5 linked regions of the Roseimicrobium gellanilyticum genome follow. Each later gene encodes a partner of the first gene's protein in a complex. Links are inferred from orthologs where the notes say so. Each region holds a gene or a part of one and is shown on either strand. Other genes may lie near its edges.

The links.
Region 2: the proteins of nuoD (region 1) and DES53_RS18385 are in contact, whole or in part, in a cryo-EM structure (PDB 6ZJN), measured with the Thermus thermophilus proteins. The link is inferred for Roseimicrobium gellanilyticum from one-to-one orthologs. Residues at the interface, in WP_223903221.1 of Thermus thermophilus: Met26, Thr27, Asn29, Gly31, Pro32, His34; in WP_096411116.1 of Thermus thermophilus: Glu45, Ser46, Asn48, Pro50, Ala51, Gly52, Glu53.
Region 3: the proteins of nuoD (region 1) and DES53_RS29815 are in contact, whole or in part, in a crystal structure (PDB 4HEA), measured with the Thermus thermophilus proteins. The link is inferred for Roseimicrobium gellanilyticum from one-to-one orthologs. Residues at the interface, in WP_223903221.1 of Thermus thermophilus: His72, Arg73, Leu76, Gln77, Thr80, Tyr81, Arg84, Thr144, Tyr148, Arg151, Asp158, Glu161, Trp162, Val163, Thr164, Gly165, Gln166, Asn171, Arg174, Lys179, Glu180, Asp181, Leu182, Pro183, Glu184, Glu185, Arg200, Glu203, Leu207, Glu210; in WP_096411123.1 of Thermus thermophilus: Thr2, Ala5, Leu6, Ser9, Ile12, Thr13, Tyr16, Leu33, Lys34, Pro35, Arg36, Phe37, His38, Leu58, Ala61, Ala62, Cys63, Pro64, Tyr66, Ile99, Phe100, Cys101, Gly102, Leu103, Glu105, Glu106, Ala107, Cys108, Pro109, Gly111.
Region 4: the proteins of nuoD (region 1) and DES53_RS29820 are in contact, whole or in part, in a cryo-EM structure (PDB 6ZJN), measured with the Thermus thermophilus proteins. The link is inferred for Roseimicrobium gellanilyticum from one-to-one orthologs. Residues at the interface, in WP_223903221.1 of Thermus thermophilus: Pro35, Ser36, Asp139, Gly141, Ala142; in WP_096411122.1 of Thermus thermophilus: Ala224, Glu225, Gln226, Glu227, Ala295, Trp297, Phe298, Arg299.
Region 5: the proteins of nuoD (region 1) and nuoB are in contact, whole or in part, in a cryo-EM structure (PDB 6KHJ), measured with the Thermosynechococcus vestitus proteins. The link is inferred for Roseimicrobium gellanilyticum from one-to-one orthologs. Residues at the interface, in WP_011057128.1 of Thermosynechococcus vestitus: Pro17, His18, His19, Pro20, Ser21, Met22, Val25, Arg27, Met29, Thr31, Ile38, Asp39, Cys40, Glu41, Pro42, Val43, Ile44, Gly45, Tyr46, Leu47, His48, Arg49, Gly50, Met51, Lys53, Ile54, Asn57, Arg58, Pro65, Tyr66; in WP_011056552.1 of Thermosynechococcus vestitus: Leu46, Met47, Tyr48, Thr50, Ala51, Cys52, Phe54, Ile55, Glu56, Ala58, Ala59, Ile61, Gly62, Ser63, Arg64, Phe65, Asn76, Pro78, Thr89, Thr91, Lys93, Met94, Ala97, Leu101, Met123, Phe124, Ser126, Asp127, Ser128, Tyr129.

Annotation. Positions count from the first base shown.
Region 1 is NZ_QNRR01000011.1:109,529-115,347, reverse strand. The notes cover bases 1,649-4,569. They hold nuoD (NADH dehydrogenase (quinone) subunit D), read left to right. Parts: upstream 1,649-2,445; coding sequence 2,446-3,693; downstream 3,694-4,569. Other genes in these bases: infA (translation initiation factor IF-1), read left to right, coding at 4,344-4,569; DES53_RS24790 (NADH-quinone oxidoreductase subunit NuoE family protein), read left to right, coding at 3,720-4,220; DES53_RS24800 (DNA-methyltransferase), read right to left, coding at 1,649-1,701. Also shown: DES53_RS24810 (restriction endonuclease), read right to left, coding at 1-283; DES53_RS24805 (PD-(D/E)XK nuclease superfamily protein), read right to left, coding at 351-749; more of DES53_RS24800, read right to left, coding at 736-1,648; more of infA, read left to right, coding at 4,570-4,760; DES53_RS24780 (RDD family protein), read left to right, coding at 4,826-5,620; DES53_RS24775 (ribonuclease H-like domain-containing protein), read left to right, coding at 5,654-5,819.
Region 2 is NZ_QNRR01000006.1:384,450-390,085, forward strand. What follows is about bases 1,395-4,132. They hold DES53_RS18385 (NADH-quinone oxidoreductase subunit A), read right to left. Parts: upstream 3,082-4,132; coding sequence 2,707-3,081; downstream 1,395-2,706. Other genes in these bases: DES53_RS18370 (SDR family oxidoreductase), read right to left, coding at 1,395-1,526; DES53_RS18375 (tetratricopeptide repeat protein), read right to left, coding at 1,671-2,192; DES53_RS18380 (Dabb family protein), read right to left, coding at 2,367-2,684; DES53_RS18390 (hypothetical protein), read right to left, coding at 3,216-3,485; DES53_RS18395 (hypothetical protein), read right to left, coding at 3,697-4,132. Also shown: DES53_RS18360 (protein kinase domain-containing protein), read left to right, coding at 1-242; DES53_RS18365 (glutaredoxin family protein), read left to right, coding at 354-713; more of DES53_RS18370, read right to left, coding at 834-1,394; more of DES53_RS18395, read right to left, coding at 4,133-4,215; Holliday junction branch migration protein RuvA, read left to right, coding at 4,600-5,220; DES53_RS18405 (hypothetical protein), read left to right, coding at 5,404-5,595; DES53_RS18410 (zinc ribbon domain-containing protein), read left to right, coding at 5,598-5,636. UniProt on the Escherichia coli protein: NDH-1 shuttles electrons from NADH, via FMN and iron-sulfur (Fe-S) centers, to quinones in the respiratory chain. The immediate electron acceptor for the enzyme in this species is believed to be ubiquinone.
Region 3 is NZ_QNRR01000017.1:116,827-119,778, forward strand. It holds DES53_RS29815 (NuoI/complex I 23 kDa subunit family protein), read right to left. Parts: upstream 1,768-2,952; coding sequence 1,234-1,767; downstream 1-1,233. Other genes in the region: nuoL (NADH-quinone oxidoreductase subunit L), read right to left, coding at 1-316; nuoK (NADH-quinone oxidoreductase subunit NuoK), read right to left, coding at 333-650; DES53_RS29810 (NADH-quinone oxidoreductase subunit J family protein), read right to left, coding at 664-1,227; DES53_RS29820 (complex I subunit 1/NuoH family protein), read right to left, coding at 1,781-2,952. UniProt on the Escherichia coli protein: NDH-1 shuttles electrons from NADH, via FMN and iron-sulfur (Fe-S) centers, to quinones in the respiratory chain. The immediate electron acceptor for the enzyme in this species is believed to be ubiquinone.
Region 4 is NZ_QNRR01000017.1:117,713-123,208, reverse strand. What follows is about bases 2,500-5,496. They hold DES53_RS29820 (complex I subunit 1/NuoH family protein), read left to right. Parts: upstream 2,500-3,390; coding sequence 3,391-4,602; downstream 4,603-5,496. Other genes in these bases: DES53_RS29810 (NADH-quinone oxidoreductase subunit J family protein), read left to right, coding at 5,156-5,496; DES53_RS29815 (NuoI/complex I 23 kDa subunit family protein), read left to right, coding at 4,616-5,149; DES53_RS29825 (SHD1 domain-containing protein), read right to left, coding at 2,500-3,189. In the rest of the region: DES53_RS29830 (ankyrin repeat domain-containing protein), read left to right, coding at 1-1,928; more of DES53_RS29825, read right to left, coding at 2,158-2,499. UniProt on the Escherichia coli protein: NDH-1 shuttles electrons from NADH, via FMN and iron-sulfur (Fe-S) centers, to quinones in the respiratory chain. The immediate electron acceptor for the enzyme in this species is believed to be ubiquinone.
Region 5 is NZ_QNRR01000003.1:485,857-491,469, forward strand. The notes cover bases 1,358-4,072. They hold nuoB (NADH-quinone oxidoreductase subunit NuoB), read right to left. Parts: upstream 3,126-4,072; coding sequence 2,589-3,125; downstream 1,358-2,588. Other genes in these bases: DES53_RS11930 (SUKH-3 domain-containing protein), read right to left, coding at 1,479-1,916; DES53_RS11935 (NADH-quinone oxidoreductase subunit C), read right to left, coding at 1,985-2,557; DES53_RS11950 (vWA domain-containing protein), read right to left, coding at 3,561-4,072. Outside these bases: DES53_RS11920 (hypothetical protein), read right to left, coding at 1-406; DES53_RS11925 (NHL repeat-containing protein), read right to left, coding at 403-1,332; more of DES53_RS11950, read right to left, coding at 4,073-4,712; DES53_RS11955 (ATP-binding protein), read right to left, coding at 4,718-5,613. UniProt on the Escherichia coli protein: NDH-1 shuttles electrons from NADH, via FMN and iron-sulfur (Fe-S) centers, to quinones in the respiratory chain. The immediate electron acceptor for the enzyme in this species is ubiquinone.

The sequences.
Region 1 (5,819 bases):
CGGTCTTGCCCTTCGCGGTCAATGCCCAAATTCCGCGAATAGAATTTTCCAAGAAGCCAAGCTGCTTCAGGTAAGTCCAAGACCACGCGAGCTCATAGTCGAGATGGGTGCGATTGTAGGTCGCGGAGCGTGTCTTGTGTTTCTGCTCCACTATTTCATCGGGGAGCTTCAGTAAGGCGATGACTTCTTGAACCAACTCCTCTTTTGAAGCTGAGCCGCCAAGCTTCTGCAGGGCTTCCAAGGAGGCCTGCATGAGAGTCTGACGGTGGGGAAATTCAGCCATGAGTTTGGCGAGGATGTTACAGAACAGAGCAGGTCACATTCAAAGCGCAAGGCGCAAGACTTCCCCCTCACTCCAACTCCAGCCCAAAGAACAACCGCAGCCACGGCTCCACGTCCTCGAACTCCACGGCTTTGCCGGTGGAGATGAGGAAGGACTTCATGTTCTCGGTGAATCCTTCGCCGGCGAAGACGACGATGCCGGGGATGGGCCAGGCGGCGATGTCTTGAATCACGGAGGGAATCTTCTCCTCGGCAGTGCCTTCCACGCCCTGGAACTTGCACTCGATGCCCAGGGTCTTGCGCGTGACGGGGTCGGTGAGGACGACATCGATGCGACGGCGGGCTCCCCAGATGCGGCGGGCGACGACCACCTGTTCGCGTGCCTGCAGGCCGAGCTTGGCGGCCAGTTCCATGCACAGCTTCACGAGCTGCGCTCCGTTGGCGACTGCCGTCTTACGCCCAGCCATGTTGATTCAATGAGGGATGATGTGGTGTGATGGAAGATGATGCCGACGATGCGGGTGTGGACAGCGCATGGCTCACGCGCTTCACCGCGAGCGTGGCGTGGTCGCGCTCCATCTCGGTGCCGACGAAGCGTCGTCCCGTGCGCAAGGCAGCGACTCCCGTGGTGCCGCTGCCCATGAAGGGGTCATAGACCAGCGCGCCTTCCTTGGTGGAGGAGAGGATGCAGCGTTCCACCAGGGTGAGCGGCTTCTGCGTGGGGTGCCTGCCGTGCTGCTTCTCGTCCTTGCCTGGCGCGGGGAAGCGCCACACGGACTTCATCTGCTTGCCGGTCACGGCCTTCATGGCGGCGTAGTTGAAGGTGTGCTTGCTCTTTGCGGACTTCGCGGCCCAGAGCACGGTTTCCGTGGCGTGGGTGAAGTAGCGGCAGGAGAGGTTCGGTGGGGGATTGGGCTTCTCCCAGGTGATGTCGTTGAGAATCTTGAACCCGAGCTGCTGCATCGCATAGCCCACGGAAAAGATGACGTGGTGCGTGCCGCTCACCCAGATGGTGCCGTCGGGCTTGAGCGCCTTCTGGCACCACTCCAGCCAGGCGAGGTTGAACTCATGGTTCAGCTCCGCGCCGCGGGACTTGTCCCAGTCGCCCTTGTCCACCTTCACCATGCGGCCGTTCTTGCAGGTCATGCCGCCGTTTGAGAGGAAGTAGGGCGGGTCGGCGAAGATAGTGTCAAACACGCCATTCGGATGCAGGTCCACCGCGGCCTCCATGAGCGCGAGGCAGTCGCCCTGGTAGAGCCACGCGCCGTGTTGCTTGTCCTCATGAATGAGCCGCGGCGCATCCGTGGGACCTACGCTGGCGACAATCGGCGCCTGTTTCACCAGCCACTCCGGCCGCAGCACCGGGTCCGCAGTGTCGGACTTCGGTTTTTTGCTGGGAGCATTTCGGCGGGACGACATTCCCTGTTCAATCGAATACGCGGGGGGCGAGTCAAGCACGATTCGAGAGTTCACGCGGAAGATACGTGTAACTTTGAGCGGCAGGCGGGTGGTGCGGAGAGGATTAGCCGCAAAAAGACGCAAAAGGCTCAAAAGGGTGGGCGGAAGGGAGTGGCGGGTGAAGGAGACGCTTCGGGTTAACCGCAAAGGGGCAGAGGGGCAAAGGACGCAGAGGGGGGGAGGGTTTTGGGTCCGCGGTGCGCGGCACGGGGTGGGGTAGTTGCGTTTCGAAGCAGAGGAGGCAGAGACGCGCAGGTGGAGCGTTCGCTCTGACTGAATGAGGTAGCCGCAAAAAGACGCAAAAGGCTCAAAAGAGTGGGGGATGGCCGGAGAAGGCCCGCAAGCATCCCTCCGCGCCCTCTGCCTCCTCCGCATCGAGGGGCACCATTCTTGAGGCACATTCACCACTCATGATCCCATCCCCATAATCCTCTGCGTCCTTTGCCTCTCTGCCCCTTTGCGGTTAACCAGAAATGACCCAGCCACAGTGCTTCCACCCAGCGACCTCATCCCTTTTGAGACTTTTGCGTCTTTTTGCGGCGAACCCGCAGTCATGGCCCTGACCCAGACGGCTGAAGCCGTCGCTACTTTTGGGCTGCGCCCGTCCACTCCCCGATCGCGCTTGTGAAATTTTTCACAAATTGATCTTGCCGCACGCCCTGCCGCGGGCACTTTCCCTTTCAGCCCCTCCCTTCCGCCTCCCTCATGGCTACCACCGTCCGCGAACTTGAAGCTCCCGATGCCGCCGCGAAATCCGCGCTGCACGAAGAGGCGGTGTCAGACATGATTGGTGAGAAGCTGGTGCTGAACATGGGCCCCTCTCACCCGGCCACCCACGGCGTGCTCCGCCTGGTGCTGGAACTCGACGGTGAAATCATCACCAAGGCAGACCCGGATGTCGGCTACCTGCACCGTGGGGATGAGAAAATCGCCGAGAACATGCATTACAACCAGTTCGTGCCCTACACGGACCGGTTGGACTACTTGGCCCCCCTCGCCAACAACGTGGCCTACGCCATGACCGTGGAAAAGCTCATGGGCTGGGAACTCCCCGCCCGTGGCAAGGCCATCCGCGTCATCTGCTGCGAAATGGCCCGCATCTCCTCCCACCTGCTCGGTGTGGGGGTGTTTGCCATGGACGTGGGCGCCATGTCCGCGTTCCTGTACACCTTCACGGAGCGCGAGAAGCTCTACAATCTCAGCGAGCAGCTCACCGGAGCCCGCTTCACCACCAGCTACACCCGTGTCGGCGGCCAGACCCGCGACATGAATGAGGCCTTCATCACCGGCCTGAAGAAGTTCCTGGGTGAGATCCTCCCCGTCATCGATGAGCTGGAAGCCCTGCTCTCGAAGAACAGCATTTTCCTCGGCCGTACCCAGGGCCTCGGCGTCATCACGAAGGAAGACGCCATCACTTGGGGCATCACTGGCCCGAATGCGCGTGGCAGCGGTGTCGACTTCGACATCCGCAAAGCCAATCCCTATCTCGACTACGACAAGTACGAGTTCGACATCCCCATCGGCACCACGGGGGACAGCTATGACCGCTACCTCGTCCGCATGGAAGAGATGCGCCAGAGCGTCCGCATCCTGAATCAGGTGCTCGCTGACCTCCCCGGTGGCGCCATCAACGTGGGCGACCCCAAGGGCATGCTTCCGAAGAAGGAAGGCGTGCTCATGAAGATGGAGGAGCTCATCCACCACTTCATCGTCGCCACCCAGGGCCTCGATGCTCCCGCCGGCGAAGTGTATTTCGGCGCGGAGAATCCCAAGGGCGAACTCGGTTTTTATCTTTGCAGCAAGGGCGGCGGCGTCCCCTACCGCCTGAAGATTCGCAGCCCCTCCTTCATCAACCTGAGCATCCTGCCCAAGCTCCTCCCCGGCCACATGCTGAGCGACGTCCCTGCCATCCTTGGCAGCTTCGACTTCGTGATGGGCGAGTGCGACCGGTAGAATCTTTCTTTTTCAGATATCCGACCATGGCACTGGCAGTCCCCGCAGAGCTCGAAGCGAAGATGGATGAGGTAATCACGCATTACCCCGTCTCGAAGCGCAGTGCCGTGCTGCCGCTCCTTCACCTCATCCAGCATCACTTCCGCTACATCAGCGAGGAGGCGGTCACGTGGGTCGCGGCGAAGCTGGAGCTGGAGCCCATCAAGGTGCTGGAAGTGGTCACCTTCTACCCCGGCTTCCGCCAGACCGCGCCCGGGAAGTTCCACATCCGCGTGTGCCGCACGCTCTCCTGCGCCATGGCAGGCAGCTATGAATTGATGGACTCCCTGTGCAAGGTGACAAATATTGACCGCTCCCACACGGACCACCATCACCCCATCGCGGTGAGCCCGGACGGGAAGTACAGCATCGAGTTCGCCGAGTGCCTTGCGAGTTGTGGGTTCGGTCCGGTCTGCATGGTGGAGGATGACTTCCACGAAGCCATCCAGCCGGACAAGGCGGAAGACCTGCTGAAGAAGTACCAGTAAGGGGAAAAGCGGGCCGTCACCTCGGTCCGCCCTTTATCTCTGGCGAAAAACTCCTTGTCAGCGCCCTTGGGTGACGGCACGTTGCGGTTTCTGCTATTGCGCAGGATTTTGCTCATTGACTGCATGTCTTCCCCGTTCCGTCCTACCTTTCTCTCGTCCGAACTTTCATCGCCCGCCGGAGCTGGCTTTGGTCCCACCCAAGCCACCAGGCAGCCGAACAGGCCCGGTGGCGGACGTGGTCGTGGGGGTGGCGGCGGTCGCGGTCGCGGTCGTGGTGGCCCCATGGGTGGCGGCCGGTTTGGCCGGCCCGGACCTGAGGAGCCCACGAATCCTGAAGATGCCGTGGAAGTGGAAGGCACCGTGGCCGCTGTGCTCGCGGGCACCATGTTCCGCGTGAAGCTGCGCAATGGCCACATGGTCCTGGCCCACATTTCCGGAAAGATGCGCAAGCGGTTCATCCGTCTCGTGATCGGCGACGAAGTGAAGCTCGAAATGTCGCCCTACGATCCGGACAAGGCGCGTATCGTTTACCGTCTGTGACCGCGGCAGGAGCCTGCTGCGGTTCATGACCGCAGGTCCGCCTCACTCTCGCCAAGAGCTCCGCGATGTCTGACTATCACCTCACCATCGCGGACAAGCAGACTGGCCCACACAGCCAGTTCTACATCATCCAGGGCATCCGGGAGGGGCGCCTCCGTGGCAGCGAACTCATCTGGCGTCTTGGCATGGAAGGCTGGCAGCCGCTCCGTGAGCTGGAGGACTTCTCCAGCTACTGGCCGCCTTCGCCGGAGATGCTGGCCAAGGCAGAGTCCGCGAAAGAACTGGCCCGCACCGCGCTGGACCAGCCCCAGCCGTGGCTGCGCTTCTGGGCACGCATGCTGGACATGGCGTGGTTTTTCTGCGCCGTCACCTTCTTGCTGGGCTTGATTCTGCCGGAGTCTGCCCGGCAGTGGCTTGGGCAGATCGAGCGTCCGCTCATCCCGCTGGAGCCTTTCTTTCTACTTTTCTATGTTCCAGTGGAGGCCTGGATGCTCTCCCGCTATGGCACCACGCCGGGACGCTCCCTCCTGCGCATCCAGGTGCGTACCCTTCCTGGCGGTTTTCCTTCGTATCGGCAGGCCCTCCACCGCAGCCTGCTGGTGTATGTGAAAGGTCTCGCTCTGGGGCTTCCCTTCATCACCATGCTGGTCATGCTCTGGTGGAAGTTTCGCATCATGGAGTCGCGCGTCGCTCCCTGGGATGAATCGTCAGAGACCCGCGTGGAGCATGGCGAGCCGGAACCCTGGCGCTACGTCCTGCTCACCGGCATCGTCCTCGGCGTCGCCATGACCCTCGGCCTCCTGCTGGTGCAAAAGTGGCCCGAGCTTGAGGCAGCGAGGCGCAACTACTTGTCCAGGTGAGCGGCCTGTGCTTCATGAGGTGAAAGCAACCTCATGGCCGGCAGCATCGTCTACTTTGACCTCGAAACCCAGCGCACCGCCAACGACGTCGGCGGCTGGTCCAACAAGCACCAGATGGGCATGTCCATCGGCGTGACCTACAACGCCGGGCAGGGCGTGTACAACATCTACAGCGAGCAGATGGTGAACCAGCTCATCG
Region 2 (5,636 bases), on another replicon or contig:
TCGGCAACAAGGTCAAAGGGAACGGAGGAAACGGCATTCTGATCTTCGGCTCGGGCTTCAAACCCAAGGTCGAGCAGAATGAAGTCAGCACCAATGGCCAGACTGGCATCTACGCCGGGGAGGGCGTTTCCGGCACCGTGAAAGACAACACCGTTCGCGGAAATCATCTGGGCAGCATCAAGAATGAGGGTGCCGCCGCAGATATCGTCATCCAGGGGAATCTGGCGGACGAATCCCAGTAACCGCAGCCGTGCCGATACGGCCATGTGGCTCCTGTCGGCTTGCATTTTCAGCCCTGGACCCTACCTTTTGCCAGAACTTCCCTTCGAATCCTCCACCCCTTCTATCCCACCATGAGCCAGCCCAAAATCACCGCCTACCTGAAGACCTACTGTGGATGGAGTGAAGGCGTCCGCGCCATCTTCCGCAAGTACGGACTGGAATGGGAGGAGAAGGACATCATCAAGAATCCTGCCTTCCGCTGGGAAATGGAACAGAAGAGCGGCCAGCCCCTGAGCCCCTGCGTGGAAGTCAATGGCACCATGCTCGCGGACATCAGCGGTGAAGAAGTGGAAAAGTGGATGGTCGAAAACAACCTCCTGGTATCCAGCGATACGGCTCCGGACGCTCCCATCAATTCCTCCTGCACCGACGAGCAGCACGCCGCCATGGCCCGCGGTTCGGTACCGGGACAGATCAAGTTCATTGCTTGATGGGTGGTCCGCATACTCCGTACGCGGTCATGATGTGAACAGGGTTGGTGACGTGAACTGGCGTCGGCGACCCAAAGGTGGAGCAACGCGAACCCGCACACGGAGTGGGCGGACCACTTCTCACGTCCACCGGTTCACCCGGCTGTCGAGCTGGAACACCTGACCTGACGTGTGTGGCAGATCCCGATCGAGGAATGCCACAAACCGCGCGACCGCTTCGCACGTGTTGAAGCGGCGCAGGGAATGCGCATCGCGGACGTTCTGCTTGATCTCCTCCGACAGATGCGCCGTCATCTTCGTCTCGAGCAGGCCGGGGAGAATGCAATTCACGCGAATATTCCGCCCGCCGTACTCCTTCGCCAGCGAGTGCGTGAGCCCAATGATGCCTGCCTTTGCCGCGGCGTAGTTTGCCTGTCCCGCATTCCCCCATCTCGCGGAATTGGAACCAATAAAGATGATGTGGCCGCAGCGTTTGCGGGCCATGGTTTTCAACGCAGCTTGGGAGACTTGAAAGGCGCCCTTGAGATTCACATCAAGCACCGTGTCGAAGTCCTCCTCCTCCATGTTGGGAAGTCGCCGATCGCGAAGCACGCCAGCGCAGTGTACCACCAGATCAACCGATGGCTGTCCATCAAACCATTTTGTGATCGACACGCGGTCAGAGACATCCAGTTCCCTGCGGCCAGGAGCGTGCACGGCATAGGGGTGGGACCGCAGCGCTGTGGTGATTGCCTTTCCGAGGTCCCCCTCGCCACCTGTGACCAGCGCAATAGGAGGCGGCGATTCCGGGGGACTCGAGGTTGAGGCATCCATGGTGCGAGCGTCTTGCACTTCTCCCCACTTGCAGGGGCTTCTCAACTGCTTCCTGCCGGGACCTGGCTTCTTGCTGCCAAAAGAAAATGGCGGGCTCCCAAGGGAACCCGCCACACACTGGATGAAAACGGCTGGTTCTGAAACTCAGCCTGCGCGATTGCTGAAGAGCACCGCAGAAGTGTCATAGGTAATGCGGGCGCCCGTCACTTCGGCAAGGTAGTTCAGCACTTCCGTGAGGGGGACCTTGCTCAGGTTCAGCGACACCGTTTTCTGGGCAATTTCAGGGGACTTGATGATGATATTCGGCACCACCTTGTCTCCGGAAGCCTTCTTGGCGAGAAGACGAAGCGCTTCCACCGCTTCCTCGAGCGATACATCGGCGAAGTCGATCTTCTCGATAATCACTGTGGCGTAGGTGCTGCGCAGCTTCGTGTTATCCACACCAATCTTCTGCTTGATCTGTGCGAGCATCGCGTTCGTGGGCACGTGATTGGGGTTGCGCTCGGCGACCTTGCTCAGCTTCTCACGGGCAATCTCAAACTGGCCTGCTTGGAATGCAGCCTTCCCCTCTTCAAAGAGGACATAGGTATCATCCGCAGCGCGAGCCGGGACGGAAATCAGTGCAGTACCCAGGACTGCAATCGCGATCATCAGGCAGGTCTTCATGGCAGTGGTGTTGGTAATTTTGACACCAATATTTTGCCCAGAGGTGTGCAGGAAGGTCAAGCCTAGACGATTCCACGCGGACGCAAAATAAATGGATTGCCTCGCATGCCGTTATGCAGCCCTCAGAAGATAGCCTGTATGGAACGACCTGCGGCCCCGCGTGCCGCTGCCTGCTCAGGAGTACTTCACGTCCTTGCGTGGCTCCATCTCGAAGGTGAGGATCTGGCTTTGATCCACGCTGGATTCAATCACCTCGCGCACGTATTTGAAGTAGTGGGGATCATCCTGCGCGATGGCGAGCTTATCCAGGCTCTCCACTTCCACGCTCACGAACCAATGCCAGGGGTCGCTCTCACGGATGCGCTTGCCCACATTGAGATGAAGAATTTCACGGATGCGCAACAGGGTGGTGCGCGTGGTCCACATCATCTCCTCAAGCCGCTCCGGCGTGACATCGGGCTTCAGAGTAAAGAGCGAGACCTGGCAGACCATAATTCCCTATTCCAGAGTCGCACTAGGAGCTCCAATCGAGTGCCTTTTTCTTCCAGGCGTAGCCAAAGGCCACCAGCAGGATGGTCACGAACGACAACGCCCACCAGAAAATGGAGGCGCCATGAGCCACGATGTAGTCCTTGTAAATAATCGCCCAAGGATAAAGGAAGACGACCTCAATATCGAAGAGCACGAAAAGCATCGCCACAATGTAGAACTTCACGCTGAAGCGGGGCTGAGCTTCACCAAGGGGGAGCATGCCGCATTCATAGGCGGAGTCCTTCATCTTGTTGCGGCGGGCAGCCTTCCCTGCCAGGACACTGACAAGAAGCGTGGCTCCAGCAAAGCCGGCGGCGATGGCCACCTGCATAAGGACGGGCAGATAATTCTCCAACATGGGTCGGGGGATACTAGACGGGAGTCCGGCGGCGTCAAGAAGCAGGGACCAGGCTACAAAAAAGCCGCCCTGCAATTGGCCAGGGCGGCTTGGTTAAAAGGTTGAGGATGAGTGATACGGTCGAGTCGGGAAATCTAGCGGGCAGCGGCGGCGGCGGCGGCGGCCGCTTCCGCGCGGGCGAGGGTGTGCACGCTGGACGCCTGCTCGATCCCCTTCAAACCGCGATAGCTCTTCAGCTTCTTTTCCACAAGACCACGGCTGACCAGATTCTGGAGCTTCTCATAGGAACGGAGACGCAGCATCTCTTCTCCTCCGCTCACCGCGTTCTTCAGCTTCAGGTTGTCATAAACCAGTCCAAACAGAACGTTGAACTCATACACCTTGCCATCCGACAGAACATTCACCAACTCATCTGTCACATGGTCAGGAACCCGACGCGAAAAACGTGTTTTTCTTACGGTAGCCATAGACGGCTAGTATAGCACGGCGCATAACAATTGGCGAATGAATGTTGCTTCCGGAGCCCAAAAACCGGCCAAAATGGCCCATTTTGGCCCGGTTTGAGGGCTTTTCGAAAGATCCGGGCTTAGATGCCGTACTGAGCTTTCTGCCCTCCTAACGGCTGGAAAAGCTGCCCAGTGCGCTGATTTCACCGCTTTCGGCCTTGATAATGAAGACCTCATCCGAGGCCGCATTCAAGGCGGACTCATAACGGACCTCAAGATCCCCGGCAAAATCATCCACCACAGAAGGATTCGGTGGGAAAACATACAACGCATTGCGGTCAGGCATTGCCACAATGACTTCTTTTCCAAAGACATTCTCAAAGACTTTGCCCAAAGATGGCGCCATCATGAGGCAGGCGAAGATTTCTTTCTCCCCGCGATAGACGCCATATCGGACCTTTCCTTCCTCGTCTTTAATCAGCTCAGGGCGATAGACGGTGAGCAGCCGTTCCGCAGCTTGGCGCGCCTTCTTCTCAAAGGCGTCCGCACTGATGCCTAATTTGGCGAATTCATCATCGGTATACACTTGGATATAAGGGGATGCCGCTATCTCACGGGCTGGGCAAAACACGGTCGTGACGGATCCACCCACGGCCTTCGCATTAGAGGTACCGACCAGCTTCGGCATGGGTAGCAGGAGGAATGGCTCGAGCTTGCGCTCCGGGGTCACCGGGACGGCCTTCGTGGCAGAGGCCGCCGAGGATGCGACAGGGGTGACCGGAGCAGGGGCTGCAGCAGCCTCCTTTTCCGGCGTCCTCGGTTTCTCAACCGACTTTGCTGGCGTCTTGGCGGGTGTTGCCTTTTTGGATGATGACGGCTTCGCCTTGGCAGGCTCTGCCGCGCCGAGGGACAGCACACTGCTGCAACTCAGGACCATCCAAACGAGGGCTCTCTTCATACCCGCGTACCTTGGGTCACCCCTGCCCTACTTCAACCCCAAAACCTCGTCCCTTGCGGTTGGTTCTGCATGCCGTTCTCTTGACTGCGTGCGGTTGACCGCTTGACTCATCGTATGATTTCCCATCTGCGCGGCCAGCTCGTCGAAGCGCTGCCTAACCAGCTCGTCATCGAATGCAACGGCGTCGGCTACCGCTGCTTCATCCCGCTCACCACCTATGACAAGCTGGCGGGAGCGACAGGGGAGGTGAAGCTCCTCACGCACTACCACGTCACCGAACATGATCACACCCTGTACGGCTTCGCTACGAGTGAAGAACGCGATCTCTTCAAGCTCCTCATCGATCGCGTGAGCGGTATCGGGCCGAAAATGGCCCTGGCCGTGCTGAGCGGCATGCCGGTCTCGAACTTCAAGGACAATGTGATTCGCAACGACATCGCTGCTCTTTCGAAGATCAACGGCGTAGGGAAGAAGACTGCGGAGCGCATCGTGCTCGAGCTCAAAGACAAGGTCGGCATCGTGAGCACCTGGCAGGCCGCGCAGTCCTCCACCGCCAGCCTCGCGCCCGATCCCACGCAGGCGGTACAGACCGACGCTGTACTGGCGCTCATTACGTTGGGCTTCAAACAAACTGAAGCGCAGAAGACAGTGCAGGATCTGATGAAGAAGGCCGGCGCGGAAGCGGACAAGATGACGGTGGATAAACTGATTCGCGATGCGTTACGAGGGATGTGAGGCACAATGCGCTTGCCTTATGGGCGCAGCTTTGAGCATGCTAGAGGCAAGTCACTGGTGAACCCATGAATACAAGCACCTCCATCTCCAGCCTGATTCGTGCTGTCGCCAGTTTTGCTTTTTCGTGCGGCGTGATGGGATATCTTTTTTAGCCAGGTGGTCACGATCGCTCCTGGAAGAGACGTGTTCTGGTGGTTTATCGGCTGTGGGCTTTTGCTTCTCACCGGTCTGGCACTTCGTGAATGGTACCATCGGATTGCGGCGGTCGCCCTGGTGACCCTGTGCATCATGTCTGCCATTGAGAGCCATGCACGCGGCATCGCCTACGAGAAGCGCATGATGGCTAAAAAGGCAGCCCGCTCGCAATCAAGCTAGTCATGGCCTACCTGAACAGCAAACCTCGCACGCCAGAAGTC
Region 3 (2,952 bases), on another replicon or contig:
TGTAGCTAGTGGAATAGATGTGCACCAGCATGCCAATGAAGGTCACGATGAAGAGCATGCCCTTGCTCTGCTGGTCGACGATGAAACTGATGTTCGCCTTGAAATCACCCACCTGCAGGAAGGGGTACATCAGGAGGCGATCCTGATCCTTCGCGCCGAGAAAGACGAGCGCGCACAGGAACATGATGACAGCCACGCCCGTGGAGATGAGGTGAGCGGTATTCTTCAGCACCCCGTGCAACAGGGTGATGACCACCGCTGATGCCAGCGGCAGCAGCAGCACCATGCCTGTAAGGGTTTCGGGAGAGAAATTCATCAGATCGTCGGAGTTGTCAGCCCTTCATCTTCTCCACGGCGCCCACATCGACGCTCTGCTTCGCGCGGAAGAGCGCCACAATGATGGCGAGACCCACGGCCACCTCGGCGGCAGCCACGGTGATGGTGAAGAACACCAGCGCCTGGGCATTGTAATCGGGAAGTCCCTCCACGAGACGGAAACGGGAAAAGGCCACCAGCGTGAGATTCGCGGCGCTCAACATCATCTCCAGGCACATGTAGATGGTGAGGATGTTCCGCCGCACGACCACGCCCACCAGCCCGATCGCAAAGAGCAGGCCGCTGACCATGAGGTAATGACTGAGGGTAACCATCGCAGGACTGGGACTAATTCACTTCACGCTTGCTGAGGATGACCACGCCCACGGTGCCGACCAGAAGGAGCACACCCACGAGCTGAATCTGAAAGGGGTAACGCTGGAAGAGGGCCTGGCCCACCAGCTTGGCGTCAGGGAGGGACTCACGCTCGAGATCCTTCTTGATGCCTGGCAGCTTCTGCGCCGCCGTGGCGCGCTCAAACTGCACCGGCACATCGGACAGTTTCGTCTTACCCTTGTCGAAATTCGCCAGGATGCTCCCAAGCTGGGCCACGAAAATGATGGCAAGCAGTGCGCCGCCCACCACCGGGAGTGCATTCACCTTCTTCAGCGCCTCTGCCTTGATATCCAGAAGCATGATGATGAAAAGGAACAGCACCATCACCGCGCCGGCGTACACAAGGATCTGGATGATGCCGATGAAGTAGGCGTCCAGACTCACGAAGAGCGCAGCCAGACCCACGAAGCTCATCACCAGGGAGAGCGCGCTGGCCACCGGATTGCGCAGCACCACGACCATCAGGCCGAAGACCAGCGTCATCGCAGCAAAGAAATAAAACAAGAAGGACGGCATGACGGCTTACTTCAGATCGTTCCACTTGTTCACCAGGCCCTCACGCACGCCGCCAATCTCATAAAGCTTCTTCTTGTCGTGCACCATCTCTGCACGGCTCAGGCCGGTGATGGCGTAGTCCTTGCGAAGGAAGATGGCCTGCTCAGGGCAGACCTCCTCGCACATGCCGCAGTAGATGCAGCGGATCATGTCGATCTTGAACTCCTGGGGGCGCTTCTCCACCTTGGCCCACTTGTCTTCGCTGGGGATTTCCTCAGGCGTGATGGTGATGGCGCGGGGCGGGCAGATGAATTCGCAGAGCTGGCAGCTCACGCAGCGCTCGCGGCCGTGCTCGTCCGTCACCAGGGTGGGCGCACCACGGTAGTGATCGGGCAGGTTCGCATCCCACTTCTCCTCGGGATACTGCATGGTCACCTTCTTGCGACCACGCACGATGGCAATGGCGTGGCCGAGGGTGATGCGCAGGCCCTTCAGGAACGTGGAGATAAACCAGCGCTCATGCCATTTCAGTTTGGGACGTTTACAGACAATCGTGGCCATAATCGCGGGTCGATCAGATGCGGAACCACAGCATGAGCACGGCGGTCAGGAACACATTCGCCAGTGCGAGTTCAAAGAATACCAGCCAGCCCAGCTTCATGAGCTGGTCATAGCGGAAGCGCGGCAGTGTCCACCGCACCCAGATGAAGAAGATGATGAAGCCCACCACCTTGATGAGGAAGCTGCCGATGTGCAGCAGACCCAGCCACCAGGGAGTCGCACCCTCATGGTAGGTGAGCTGAATGCCGGTCCACTGCTCAATCAGTCCACCAAAGGGGATGCTCCAGCCGCCGAGGAAGAGGGTGACCGCCAGACCGGAACCGATGATCATCGCGGCGTACTCTCCCATGAAGAACAGGGCGAACTTCATCGAGCTGTACTCGGTGTGGTACCCGGCCACGAGTTCCGTTTCGCACTCGGGAAGGTCGAAGGGCGCACGGTTCGTCTCGGCAAACATCGAAATCACGAAGATGACGAAGGAAATGGCGATCGGAATGAGCAGGACGAAGCGGCCGAAGCTGAGACCTTCACCCCAGAAAGGCAGGAGCAGCCAGCCGTTCTTGTCCTGATAGCGGGCGATTTCGGAGAGGTTCAGATCACCAAGAATCATCAGCACCGGGACGATGGAGAGGCCCAAGGCGATTTCGTAGGAAATCATCTGGGAGGAGCTGCGCACACCGCCGAGGAAGGGGTACTTTGAGTTCGACGACCAGCCCGCCAGCACGATGCCGTACACGCCGAGCGAGGCGATGGCGAAGGTGAAGAGCGGTCCGATGTTGAGGTCCGCAATGACCAGCGCCACCGGCTGATGCACCCAAGCACCTTCCACGCCGAACTTCGTGAGCCAGCTCAGATCCAGCTCGCTTCCGAAGGGAATGACCACCGCCGTGAGCAAGGCCGGCACCATGACCAGCGTGGGAGCCAGCCAGTAGTAGAATTTCTTCACATGGGAGGGCGTGAAGTCCTCCTTCAACAGGAACTTGAGGCCGTCTGCCAGGGGCTGAATGAGACCAGCCAGGGGGATATCTTTCTTCCCTCCGAAAAGGGTGAGCGGAATGCCAGTGCGGTTCGGGCCGACGCGATCCTGGATGATGGCACTCACGCGGCGCTCGGCATACACCGAGTAGGCCACCATGGGCAAAATGACCAGGAAGCTGAAGAACACGATCTTCACCGCCGAAGCGA
Region 4 (5,496 bases), on another replicon or contig:
CGGCCTTCACGGTCCTGCTGGGTGAACTGCGCAAGACACTCCTGTGCAAGGACTGGCAGCCGGACGACGCGCTGCTCACGGAGGCGGTCCGAGGCGGACGCAAGGAGATGATCGATGCCATGCTCGCAAGCTGGCTCGATCCCGCCCGCCTGGAAGGCCGGCGCGATGCCGGTGACGCGGAGATGGCGGAGTGGGTCATGCGGCGGGCCACCGAGACGCGGCGGCAACGGGCCGATCAGGACGAACTCGTTGCGGCCGCAGGCAAGGGTGATGTGGCGACCATCCGGCGGCTGCTCGATGCCGGTGTGAACGTGAACTGCGTGGCCACGAGCCGGCACACGCCACTGACCCAAGCTGCGGTCAAGAGCCAGATCGAAGCGGTGCGGCTGCTGCTTGATCGTGGGGCTGCCGTGGATCAGCCGAAGCATCCCGGCTGGGACTACACACCGCTCTGCCTCACCAAGTCCGTAGCCATCGCAGAACTGCTGAAGGCGCGCGGGGCGAACGTGCATGCCAGGCTCTTCGGGCGCAATGTGAGCATTCTCACCTATATCGCCCGCTACGGTGGGGCGGACATGGTCGAGTGGATGCTGAAGCAAGGGCTCGATCCGAAGATGAGCGGCGACAACAAACGGAACCTCCTCTTTGACGCGGGAGGCGCGCGCACGGTCGAACTGCTGCTCGCCGCCGGCGTGGATCCCAACTGTGTGGACGAGTTTGGCCAGACACCGCTCTTTGACGCGGGAGACGCGCGCACGGTCGAACTGCTGCTCGCCGCCGGCGTGGATCCCAACCATGTGGACACGTTTGGCCGGACACCCCTCTCTGGCGCGCGGAACGCGGAGATCGCCCGCAAGCTGATCGCTGCAGGCGCGAAGGTGGAGGGTGGCGACGCTCTCTTCAGCGACATGGTCTACGGGAATGCTTCCGCTGGTGCGATGGAGGCGGTGATCGAGGCGCGCGGCAAGATGGATCCCGCCGCGGCCCAGAGAGCCCTGGTCGCAGCGGCACACAGAGATCAGGCCGAGGTGGCGGAAGTGTTGCTGAAGCATGGCGCGAAGGCGAATGAGAAAGGGCAATGGGGCCCGTCGGCCGACTTCCAGATACTGCCGCTGGAGGAGTGTGCGATCTTCGGCTCTCTCAAAACGGCGAAGATCCTGCTCAAGCACGGGGCTGACCCCAACGCAGGCGAGAGGCCGGGCGGTCTGCTCCAGATCGCCATCATGAACCGTCACGCAGACGTGGCGAAGATTCTGCGGGAGGCAGGCGCGAAGGGCGTCTCCGACCTCGCGTTCCACCTCGCGATGAAAGACGGTGCGAAGGTGCGGGAGCTTTTGCAGGCAGCGCCCTCCTTTGCCGAGAAGCCGGAGTTCTGGAAGGCCGCGTTGCCGTCAGCGGCCCGCCTGGGTGAGCTGGATGCCGTACGCGTGGCGCTCAGGAAAGGCGTGCCGCTCGCGCCGAGCCCCGAGGAGAATGCCTTCGATGCGGCCGCCTCCGAGGGGCACCACGAGGCGCTCGCCGAACTCCTCGCTCATCGTGGCAAACGGGATGACATAAGCGACCTGAAGCAACCGCTGTGGAATGCGGTGTGGAATTCGCATCCCTACGACAACCAGCGACCCGCGCCGGACTTCGAGAAATGCGTGAAGCTGTTGCTGGAGGCAGGAGCATTCGCCGCCTCGGACAATCCGCCAGGACCACCGCAGCTGGTTTTAGTGACCACCGCCGTCTTCACGCGGAATCCGGGCGGCAACGCGAACGTCATCGAGATGCTCGTGGCTGCAGGCGCCGATCCGAATCCCCCTGCGGGCGGAGGCAACCTCAGTGACCTGATGCAGGACGCCTGCACGCAGCGAGGATGCTCCACCCCCTTTGAACGGACGATCGCTGCGGTGGAGAAGGCGGCGAAGGTGGTAATCAAGCGGTGATCCCTTCAGGTCAGACCGATTGAGAGGGGCGGCCGAAAGGTGCTGAAGGTGCAGGGGTGGCGTGGAACAACGTACGGGCTCGGGGTCAGACCTGACGGTTTTTAAGAAGGCCTGTGACTCGCATGACCCCAAAACAAGATCAATCCGCTGCGCATGCCGCGAGGTAACCTGGCTTCATTTGCGACAAAGTCCGCTCTGCTCGGAGCGCCCCCCGCTGAAATCCCTACGGTCAGGGTTTCTTCGGCCCTGCCGCCAACCCTGGCACCACGGTCTTCTCAATCCAATCCTTCACCAGCACCTTCTCGGAGTCCGGGAAGGCGTGGCCCACGCCATCCATTTCGTGGTCAGTGACCTGCAAGCGAGCGTCCTTCACGGTCTTGCAGACATAGCTGGCCATGTAGTTTTTGCCGCCTTTGTTGGCGAGGTCGTTGCCCCAGGCGAGGTAGGCGAATTTGTCGCGGAGCTTTTTCTTCGCATCGACCTTGTTGCCGCCGCCTTCGATGATGATGAAGGCATTAAAGAGATCGATAAAATAGCCCTCACCGCGCGAAATGTTGGTGCCGATAGTGTGGGCTCCGTTGCTGAACCCCGCCACGAGGCGGATTTTTGGGTCGAGGTTGGGCAGCAGCTTCACCAGATCGGCGAGCATGGCCTTGTGATAGTCGATGATGACATCGAAGTCCTTGGGGTTGTCGAGGGCATCGGCGGGTGTCGGGGCCGTGGAAGGGTAGGGGAGGGCGGCGATGGCGTAGTGCCCCTTGTCCACGAGCGAGAATCCGCCGTTGGGGGTGTTGCCGCCCTTGCCGCCTGCAATCCACACCAGCAGTGGCACCGGCTTCGTGGGGTCGTAGTCCTCGGGAATGCGTACGTTGCAGGTGGCGGTGTTGCCGTTGTGGTCCTTTGGCAGGCTGGGGAACTCAAGGGCGACCACGGCCCCGGGCTTCACGCGGGGGTCGGCAGGACCCGAGGGTGCGGCTGCGGGCGTGGCTGGAGCGCCGGGTTTCGCGGGAGTTCTGGGCGTGAGCGATGCGGTCGCGGGAGTCTGCCAGGTCTTGATGTATTCTTGGTCCTCCGGAGAGAAGGCGGTGGCGGGCACGGTGAACTGCTGGCCATCCGCACGCTTGATGCGCACTTGGTCGCCCTGTTTCGCCACGATTTCCGCCTCCATGGTGCGGCCATTCTTGTCGGTGAAGGTCCGTGCGCCAGCCACGGCGGTCAGGGTGAGGGAAATAGCTGCCCAGCAAACCAGAGTTTTCTTCATGGGTTTGCGTTTTATCGAAAAGTTCGGTGGTCGGCAAGAGAAACTCTGTTCAGAATTGCAGCCCTTGGGAGGGTGGTCTGAGCGCGGGGACGGGCAAGCGGAAATCCGGCTTGTGAAATTTTTCACAAATTCAATTTGCCGCCCCGCCCCGCCTCCGGTAGTGAGATCGGTCTCTACGTCCCGCGGGTTCGCGGTTGGCTCATGGGTAGCTTTCTAGACAGCATCAATCTCGCCTATCTCATCGCTTCGGCGGTGAAGATCGTGTTCTTCAGCTTCCTGGTCATTTTGCCCATGGTGGCCTACTCGGTGTATGCCGAGCGCCGCGTGAGTGCCATCATCCAGGATCGCGTCGGCCCGAACCGCACTGGCATTCCGCTCACCCTTTTCGGAGGGAAGAAAGATATCCCCCTGGCTGGTCTCATTCAGCCCCTGGCAGACGGCCTCAAGTTCCTGTTGAAGGAGGACTTCACGCCCTCCCATGTGAAGAAATTCTACTACTGGCTGGCTCCCACGCTGGTCATGGTGCCGGCCTTGCTCACGGCGGTGGTCATTCCCTTCGGAAGCGAGCTGGATCTGAGCTGGCTCACGAAGTTCGGCGTGGAAGGTGCTTGGGTGCATCAGCCGGTGGCGCTGGTCATTGCGGACCTCAACATCGGACCGCTCTTCACCTTCGCCATCGCCTCGCTCGGCGTGTACGGCATCGTGCTGGCGGGCTGGTCGTCGAACTCAAAGTACCCCTTCCTCGGCGGTGTGCGCAGCTCCTCCCAGATGATTTCCTACGAAATCGCCTTGGGCCTCTCCATCGTCCCGGTGCTGATGATTCTTGGTGATCTGAACCTCTCCGAAATCGCCCGCTATCAGGACAAGAACGGCTGGCTGCTCCTGCCTTTCTGGGGTGAAGGTCTCAGCTTCGGCCGCTTCGTCCTGCTCATTCCGATCGCCATTTCCTTCGTCATCTTCGTGATTTCGATGTTTGCCGAGACGAACCGTGCGCCCTTCGACCTTCCCGAGTGCGAAACGGAACTCGTGGCCGGGTACCACACCGAGTACAGCTCGATGAAGTTCGCCCTGTTCTTCATGGGAGAGTACGCCGCGATGATCATCGGTTCCGGTCTGGCGGTCACCCTCTTCCTCGGCGGCTGGAGCATCCCCTTTGGTGGACTGATTGAGCAGTGGACCGGCATTCAGCTCACCTACCATGAGGGTGCGACTCCCTGGTGGCTGGGTCTGCTGCACATCGGCAGCTTCCTCATCAAGGTGGTGGGCTTCATCATCTTCTTCATCTGGGTGCGGTGGACACTGCCGCGCTTCCGCTATGACCAGCTCATGAAGCTGGGCTGGCTGGTATTCTTTGAACTCGCACTGGCGAATGTGTTCCTGACCGCCGTGCTCATGCTGTGGTTCCGCATCTGATCGACCCGCGATTATGGCCACGATTGTCTGTAAACGTCCCAAACTGAAATGGCATGAGCGCTGGTTTATCTCCACGTTCCTGAAGGGCCTGCGCATCACCCTCGGCCACGCCATTGCCATCGTGCGTGGTCGCAAGAAGGTGACCATGCAGTATCCCGAGGAGAAGTGGGATGCGAACCTGCCCGATCACTACCGTGGTGCGCCCACCCTGGTGACGGACGAGCACGGCCGCGAGCGCTGCGTGAGCTGCCAGCTCTGCGAATTCATCTGCCCGCCCCGCGCCATCACCATCACGCCTGAGGAAATCCCCAGCGAAGACAAGTGGGCCAAGGTGGAGAAGCGCCCCCAGGAGTTCAAGATCGACATGATCCGCTGCATCTACTGCGGCATGTGCGAGGAGGTCTGCCCTGAGCAGGCCATCTTCCTTCGCAAGGACTACGCCATCACCGGCCTGAGCCGTGCAGAGATGGTGCACGACAAGAAGAAGCTTTATGAGATTGGCGGCGTGCGTGAGGGCCTGGTGAACAAGTGGAACGATCTGAAGTAAGCCGTCATGCCGTCCTTCTTGTTTTATTTCTTTGCTGCGATGACGCTGGTCTTCGGCCTGATGGTCGTGGTGCTGCGCAATCCGGTGGCCAGCGCGCTCTCCCTGGTGATGAGCTTCGTGGGTCTGGCTGCGCTCTTCGTGAGTCTGGACGCCTACTTCATCGGCATCATCCAGATCCTTGTGTACGCCGGCGCGGTGATGGTGCTGTTCCTTTTCATCATCATGCTTCTGGATATCAAGGCAGAGGCGCTGAAGAAGGTGAATGCACTCCCGGTGGTGGGCGGCGCACTGCTTGCCATCATTTTCGTGGCCCAGCTTGGGAGCATCCTGGCGAATTTCGACAAGGG
Region 5 (5,613 bases), on another replicon or contig:
ATTTCGGCAGTTCCAGCTCCCAGCGTGCCGTCACCCAGCAATGCTCTTCGCCCCCGTCTGCCGGAGACTGCACGGGAACGGGAACGGTGGCATCCGTCCACTCCTTTTGCACGGACCAATCAGGCTCGCCCAATGGCCTGCCTACCACGCCGCGACTGGCGGGCTGTTCCTGGGCATCGGGAACCTTTTGAAGGTCGAACATCGTGGCCAACGCCTCCCGCGCCGTTTCCTGATCGGGCACAAGAGGATTGCTGCGGCACTCGACGGTGGCCTGCAGCGTTACCTTGCCGCCCGGGGCTTTTCTCTCAATGCGGGCGTATACGAGGTCCGTGTCATGGGCCATCAAAGCTGCGGGCTGCAGCAAGATGGCGACCATGACGATGCTCCACCAAACAGCGCGTTTCACTGCTTCCGATTCCACCGCAGCACGCGACCGTTCTTATTCCACTCTGTGACCAGGATGTTTCCTGCCGCATCAAAAGTGATGCCATGCGGCGAGGTCACGACGCCCTCATGCCACTGGGCTGGCTCCACCTTGTTGGTGTTGATTTCTCCTGAGGTCTCATTGGTGCCTAGCGTGATGACCGTTCGTCCCTGTTTGTCGAGCACGCTGACGCGCCCGGCGATCTCCGCGATGCACACATACTCGCCATGGAACGACGCCGAGGATGGACGGCGCAGGCCGGTGGCGAGCTCGCCAATGACATCACCCTCCAGGCTGAGATGCAGCAGGCGCAGGTTCACGCGATCACAGCACAGGATGCGGGGCTGCTCGTAACGCGGATCGATGAAGATCTTGTGGCAGTTGCTCAAGTTGTAAGGGGCCACCCGACCACCGAAGACCTTCTTGAACTTGCCTGTGGCGTCGAAGACGAAGATCCAATCAAGGCCGTAGCCGTCCACGGCATAGATGTCGCCGTTGGGAGCCACATCCACAGAGGTGAGCTTCAAACCTTTAGGGCCGCGCTTCTCTTCCGGAAAGGCGCTTGCGGGAATCTCCATCAGGATCTGGCCATCCAATGTGGCCTTGATGACCTTCTGCTCTCCAAGCACCGCTCCGTAGATGACGTCGTGACGAATCACAAACCCATGCAAGGTCTTTGGCAGATTCGGTACATTGTGGGAGTAGCTGCCATCTGGGCGATACACCTGGATGCCCGGCTTGCCCGCGGGATTTCCATCACCGTCCACACTGACGTAGATCAGCCCCTTGGAATCCACCGCAATCTCACCGTGGGAGTTTCCCATGTGCTCGAGTCCTGCCGGTGGTTTCAGCCAGCCCGCCACGTAGTCATAGGCGGGATCTCCGGCCCGGCAGGCGGCTGCTGCCAAAAAGTTGCAAATGATAGCAATTAATACGGTGTAATACATCTAGCTGAATGCAGCAGTTTCCATGCTGCGCCACTGCGAATTGCTTTGATGGCAAATTTTTCAATCCCGGACGCTTCGATCGTCCGGAGTTTTGCTGCATCCGCTGGCTACATTTCGCGAGGTGGCAGATCCCAGCGCCTGTAGTGTGCCGGGATCTCCTTTCCCAGGATGAGCAGCTCCAAAGCCTCTTCCACGGTTTTGCCCACGAAGGCCAGTTCATAGTCGTCTGTCAGATAGGCGCGGCCTGTCGCATCCAGCCAGAGCGAGCCCTCACCCCAATACCAGGTCGCTGCCACCGGAAGGAGATTGGGCAGGCCTGAGAGCACCGCCAGACGCTCATGGTGCTCATAGTGCGCATTCACGTAGTACGCGTTGCAGAAGAGCTGCGAGCCAATCGTCAGCCCACCAAACTCCGTCAGGAATCGTTCCCCGGCCTTGTGCATGGGAAAATGGAGCAGTTTGAGCTCCGCATCCGTCTCGCGACCAGCATACCAGCCGGACTTTTCCAGCTTGTACTCCAGCTCTGGGGAGAAGCGGTGCTTCACAATCCCAGACTCAGCGCAAACTAAACGCCACACCAGTATTTTTTTCCAATGCCGCGTATTTGCCCCGGCTATGAATCAAAGCTCTTCGCACGGGGCTCGCGATCGATGGTGTCTGCGTCCGTGGGGCACGTGACGAAGGGACCACCCTCCAGCGGAGCGATCCCGGTGAAGGCGATTTCCGGCATGTCGCTGGGCTTTCCAGCCAGGGGAAACTCCTTGCGCAGGGGGAAGAAGGGATAGCCCTCCCACATGAGGATGCGGCGGAGATCGGGATGGTCGTCGAACTTGATGCCCATCATGTCATAGGCCTCGCGCTCATGCCAGTTGGCCGTGAGCCAGATGTCCGTCACCGTTGGAACATTCTGGTCTTCGGGGAGCATGGCTTTCACGCGCAGATGCTCGTGATGCGTCATCCCGTAAAGCTCATACACCATCTCAAACCGCGGCTCGGTCTCGTAATGGTCCACGCTGGAAATGTCCACGAGGTAGTCGAAACCCAGTTCATCGCGGCAGTAGCGTAGCAGGGGCTTCAGGGACTCCAAGGTCACGCTGACATTGTGCTCGCCACGGAACTCCGTGGTGCCGGTGATGGCAGGTCCGAACTTCTCGGTGAGGGCCTTGACGATTTGCGCGGCGTTCATGGATGACGTGACGTGCTGCTACAGCGGCGGCTTAGCTCAGTTCCTCCACGAGTTCCTTCTTCTGGTCGAGCAGGGAAGACTCAGCTTCGATCTTCTTCTGCAGACGGAAGAAACCTTCCAGAAGCGCTTCAGGACGGGGAGGGCATCCGGAAATGTAGACGTCCACCGGGATGAGGCGATCGATGCCTTGCAGCACCGCGTAGCTGCGGTACATCCCGCCGCTGCTGGCGCAGGCGCCCATGGCGATGCACCATTTCGGCTCCGGCATCTGGTCCCAGATGCGCTTCACGGCGAGGGCCATCTTGTAGGTAACCGTGCCGGCCACGACCATCACGTCAGCCTGGCGAGGGGAAAAACGGAAGACTTCCGCACCGAAGCGGGAGATGTCATAGCGGGAGCTGGCCGTGGCCATGAGCTCGATGGCGCAGCAGGCAAGACCCATCGGCATCGGCCAGAGGGAATTCTTGCGCATCCAGTTGATCGCCGCATCCAGCTTGGTGATGACGACATTGCTCTCGATTTTGGAATCGTAGGCAAAAGGGGTGACGATGGGCTCGGGTGCAGACATGGCGGCTCCTTGAAGATCATGGTAGTCCCTGCCCGGCCGGGGGCAACCGCTTTGTGAAATATTTCACAAGCTGAGAAAAGGCTGGTCCTCGACGCTTGTCTTGCAATTGAACACACTGTTATCTGGCAACGTGAGTGTAGCAGTTGGCGACATTATCCCCTTCACCGTCATCCGGGATGGCGGATACGCTTACTGGGGGACTTTTGAAGGCCAGACGGGATTCATGCATTGCGTGGAACTGTCACGTACCAAGCCGATACCTCCCGAGTGTCATCCGCGCGTGGGCGATGTCCTTAAGGTGCAAGTGTTTCGGCTCGTTACGGAGTCACAAGCCGAACTGCCCGCGGATGTAACCCACGGGGGCGAAATGGAGGTACACTTCGCGGCCTCAGTCGCTCTGCTTGAACCGCCACCTGCCTAACGTCGAAACGTCCTTCAACCCGTAAGCCGAATCCGCTCCCCAAAGGGAAACCGTTTCAGGTCCAGTCCACCCGCTGTCACCACCCACAGCACCGGGATGCGGGGCTGCCACTCGGGGAAGTGGCCGTAGCCGTCCGTGAGGTAAATCGCGAGGGCGGTCTCGCCATATTCCTGCGCACGCTCCACGTGCTCAAAGAAGGGGCGGAAATTCGTGCCGCCACCGCCAAGAGCACTCGGTGGGGGTTCAAAGGCGTCCAAGTGGTGGGGGCCATTCAGGGCGGAGTCCGCGTAGTAAAGGTCGCAGACCAGATGCGGATAGGCGGAGAGAATGCCCTGCACTTCGCCGAGGAACACGCTCATCTGCGCGTCCGTGACAGAGCCGCTGGTGTCCAGGCATACGTGTACGCGCACGCTCTCGCCTTCGAGTGCCTCCAGGTACATGCCGCGTCCGACAAAGCGCCGATCATACCCCGAGAAATCGGTGGGTGTGTGCACGAGATAACGCCAGAGCCACGAACGCCAGTCGATATGACCGGGCTCCAGACATTCCATTTCCCGGCGCATGGACATGGGTGGCGCCTCCTGCCCCATGCTGCGCATGATGGTGCGCGCCTTCTGCATGGCATCTACCCAATGACGCTGGAGGGCAGCAGCCTGGGCTTCGGAGCCTGCGGTATGGGTCTCGCCATCCTCCGATGCCAGGAGGTCCGCCATTTCTGGCGCAGGCATGTCCGGGCGCTCTCGCTTGAGGATTTCGTATACTTCTTCCGTGCTGAAGTGCGCGAGCTTGTCATCTCGCATGCCACCGGCTGGCAGTGCGAGGTCCGACTCGGCGAGGATCATGCCATTCACCACGATGTCCGCGGCCGTATTCCAGAGGCCAATGTCACGCCCGCCGCGGCGCGTGCAGTGGCCGAGCGCGGCATGAAGCACCTCATGCAGGAGCAGACCGTCCTGCTGCTCAGGAGCGAGCGCATTCCAAAAGATGGGATTGATGAAGATGGCCTCGCCGTCGGTGGCGGCGGTCGGCACATCCGGGGTCACCTCATACTTCGCAAAGAGCGCGAGCGCCGCGAAGAAGGGCTGCCTTGCGCGCAAGCGAAGGAGGGAAGCGCTGAGACACTGCTGCGCGTCCAGGCCGCCTTCGATGCTGTGGAGCGCCGTCATGCTCACTAGGCAGCCATGAGCTGCTGATAGCCGTGCAGATAGCTACGCAGTTGCGCATCTTGCGCCACGAGACGCGCAAAGGCCCCGAGATGCCCCAGCGCACGCATCTGCTTGAAGAGATCCACCACGTAGAGCTGCAGCCACTCCGCGGGCGCCTTTTCCGCGAGCCATTTGAAGCCGCGATAGCCGCGCTCCGGATCCGCCGCACGCAGGGTGAGGCCAATGGTCACCGCGTATCTTGCGGAGGGTTCCTTCGGGAAGGCAATCACCCTGGCCTCATCCACACCCTGGAGGATGGGCTCCAGATTCGGCAATTCATGATACAGCTCCAGGTAGGATCGGAATTCATCTGCCGCAGCCGGACCCACTACCGGAGCGATTTCGAGCCCCGCCGTGTGGAGCTTGCTCGCCATGACCCACGAACGCGGAGAAGGCCACGCAGGACGCTGCGAATCCAGCCGGTGCAAAAGCTCTGGACGGAAGGCAAGAAACGCGAGGATCTGCTCATGCACGCCGGCCGAGAGCGCATGCGTCTTGAAGCTTTCCCAACAAGCCTCCACTTCGAGATGCAGGAAACGGTTTGCCAGGGGCGCAGGCATGTCAAAAACGGCGGCGCGATCCTCCTTGCGATTGCCCGCGGCCCAGATGAACCAGCCTTCCGGCACTTCGTAGGAGCCCACACGACGATCCAGCACCAGTTGCTGCGCCATGCCCTGCATCGCCGGCGGAGCGAGATTGAGCTCATCAAGCATCAGTACTCCCCTGCCCTTGCGCGGGAGGAACTCGGGGGGAAACCATTTGGAGATCCCTTTCTCTGCCACGGGCAGCCCGCGGAGATCCGTGGGGGCGAGTTGCGAGAGACGCAGGTCAATGAATTCCATGCCGTTTGCCTGAGCGGTCT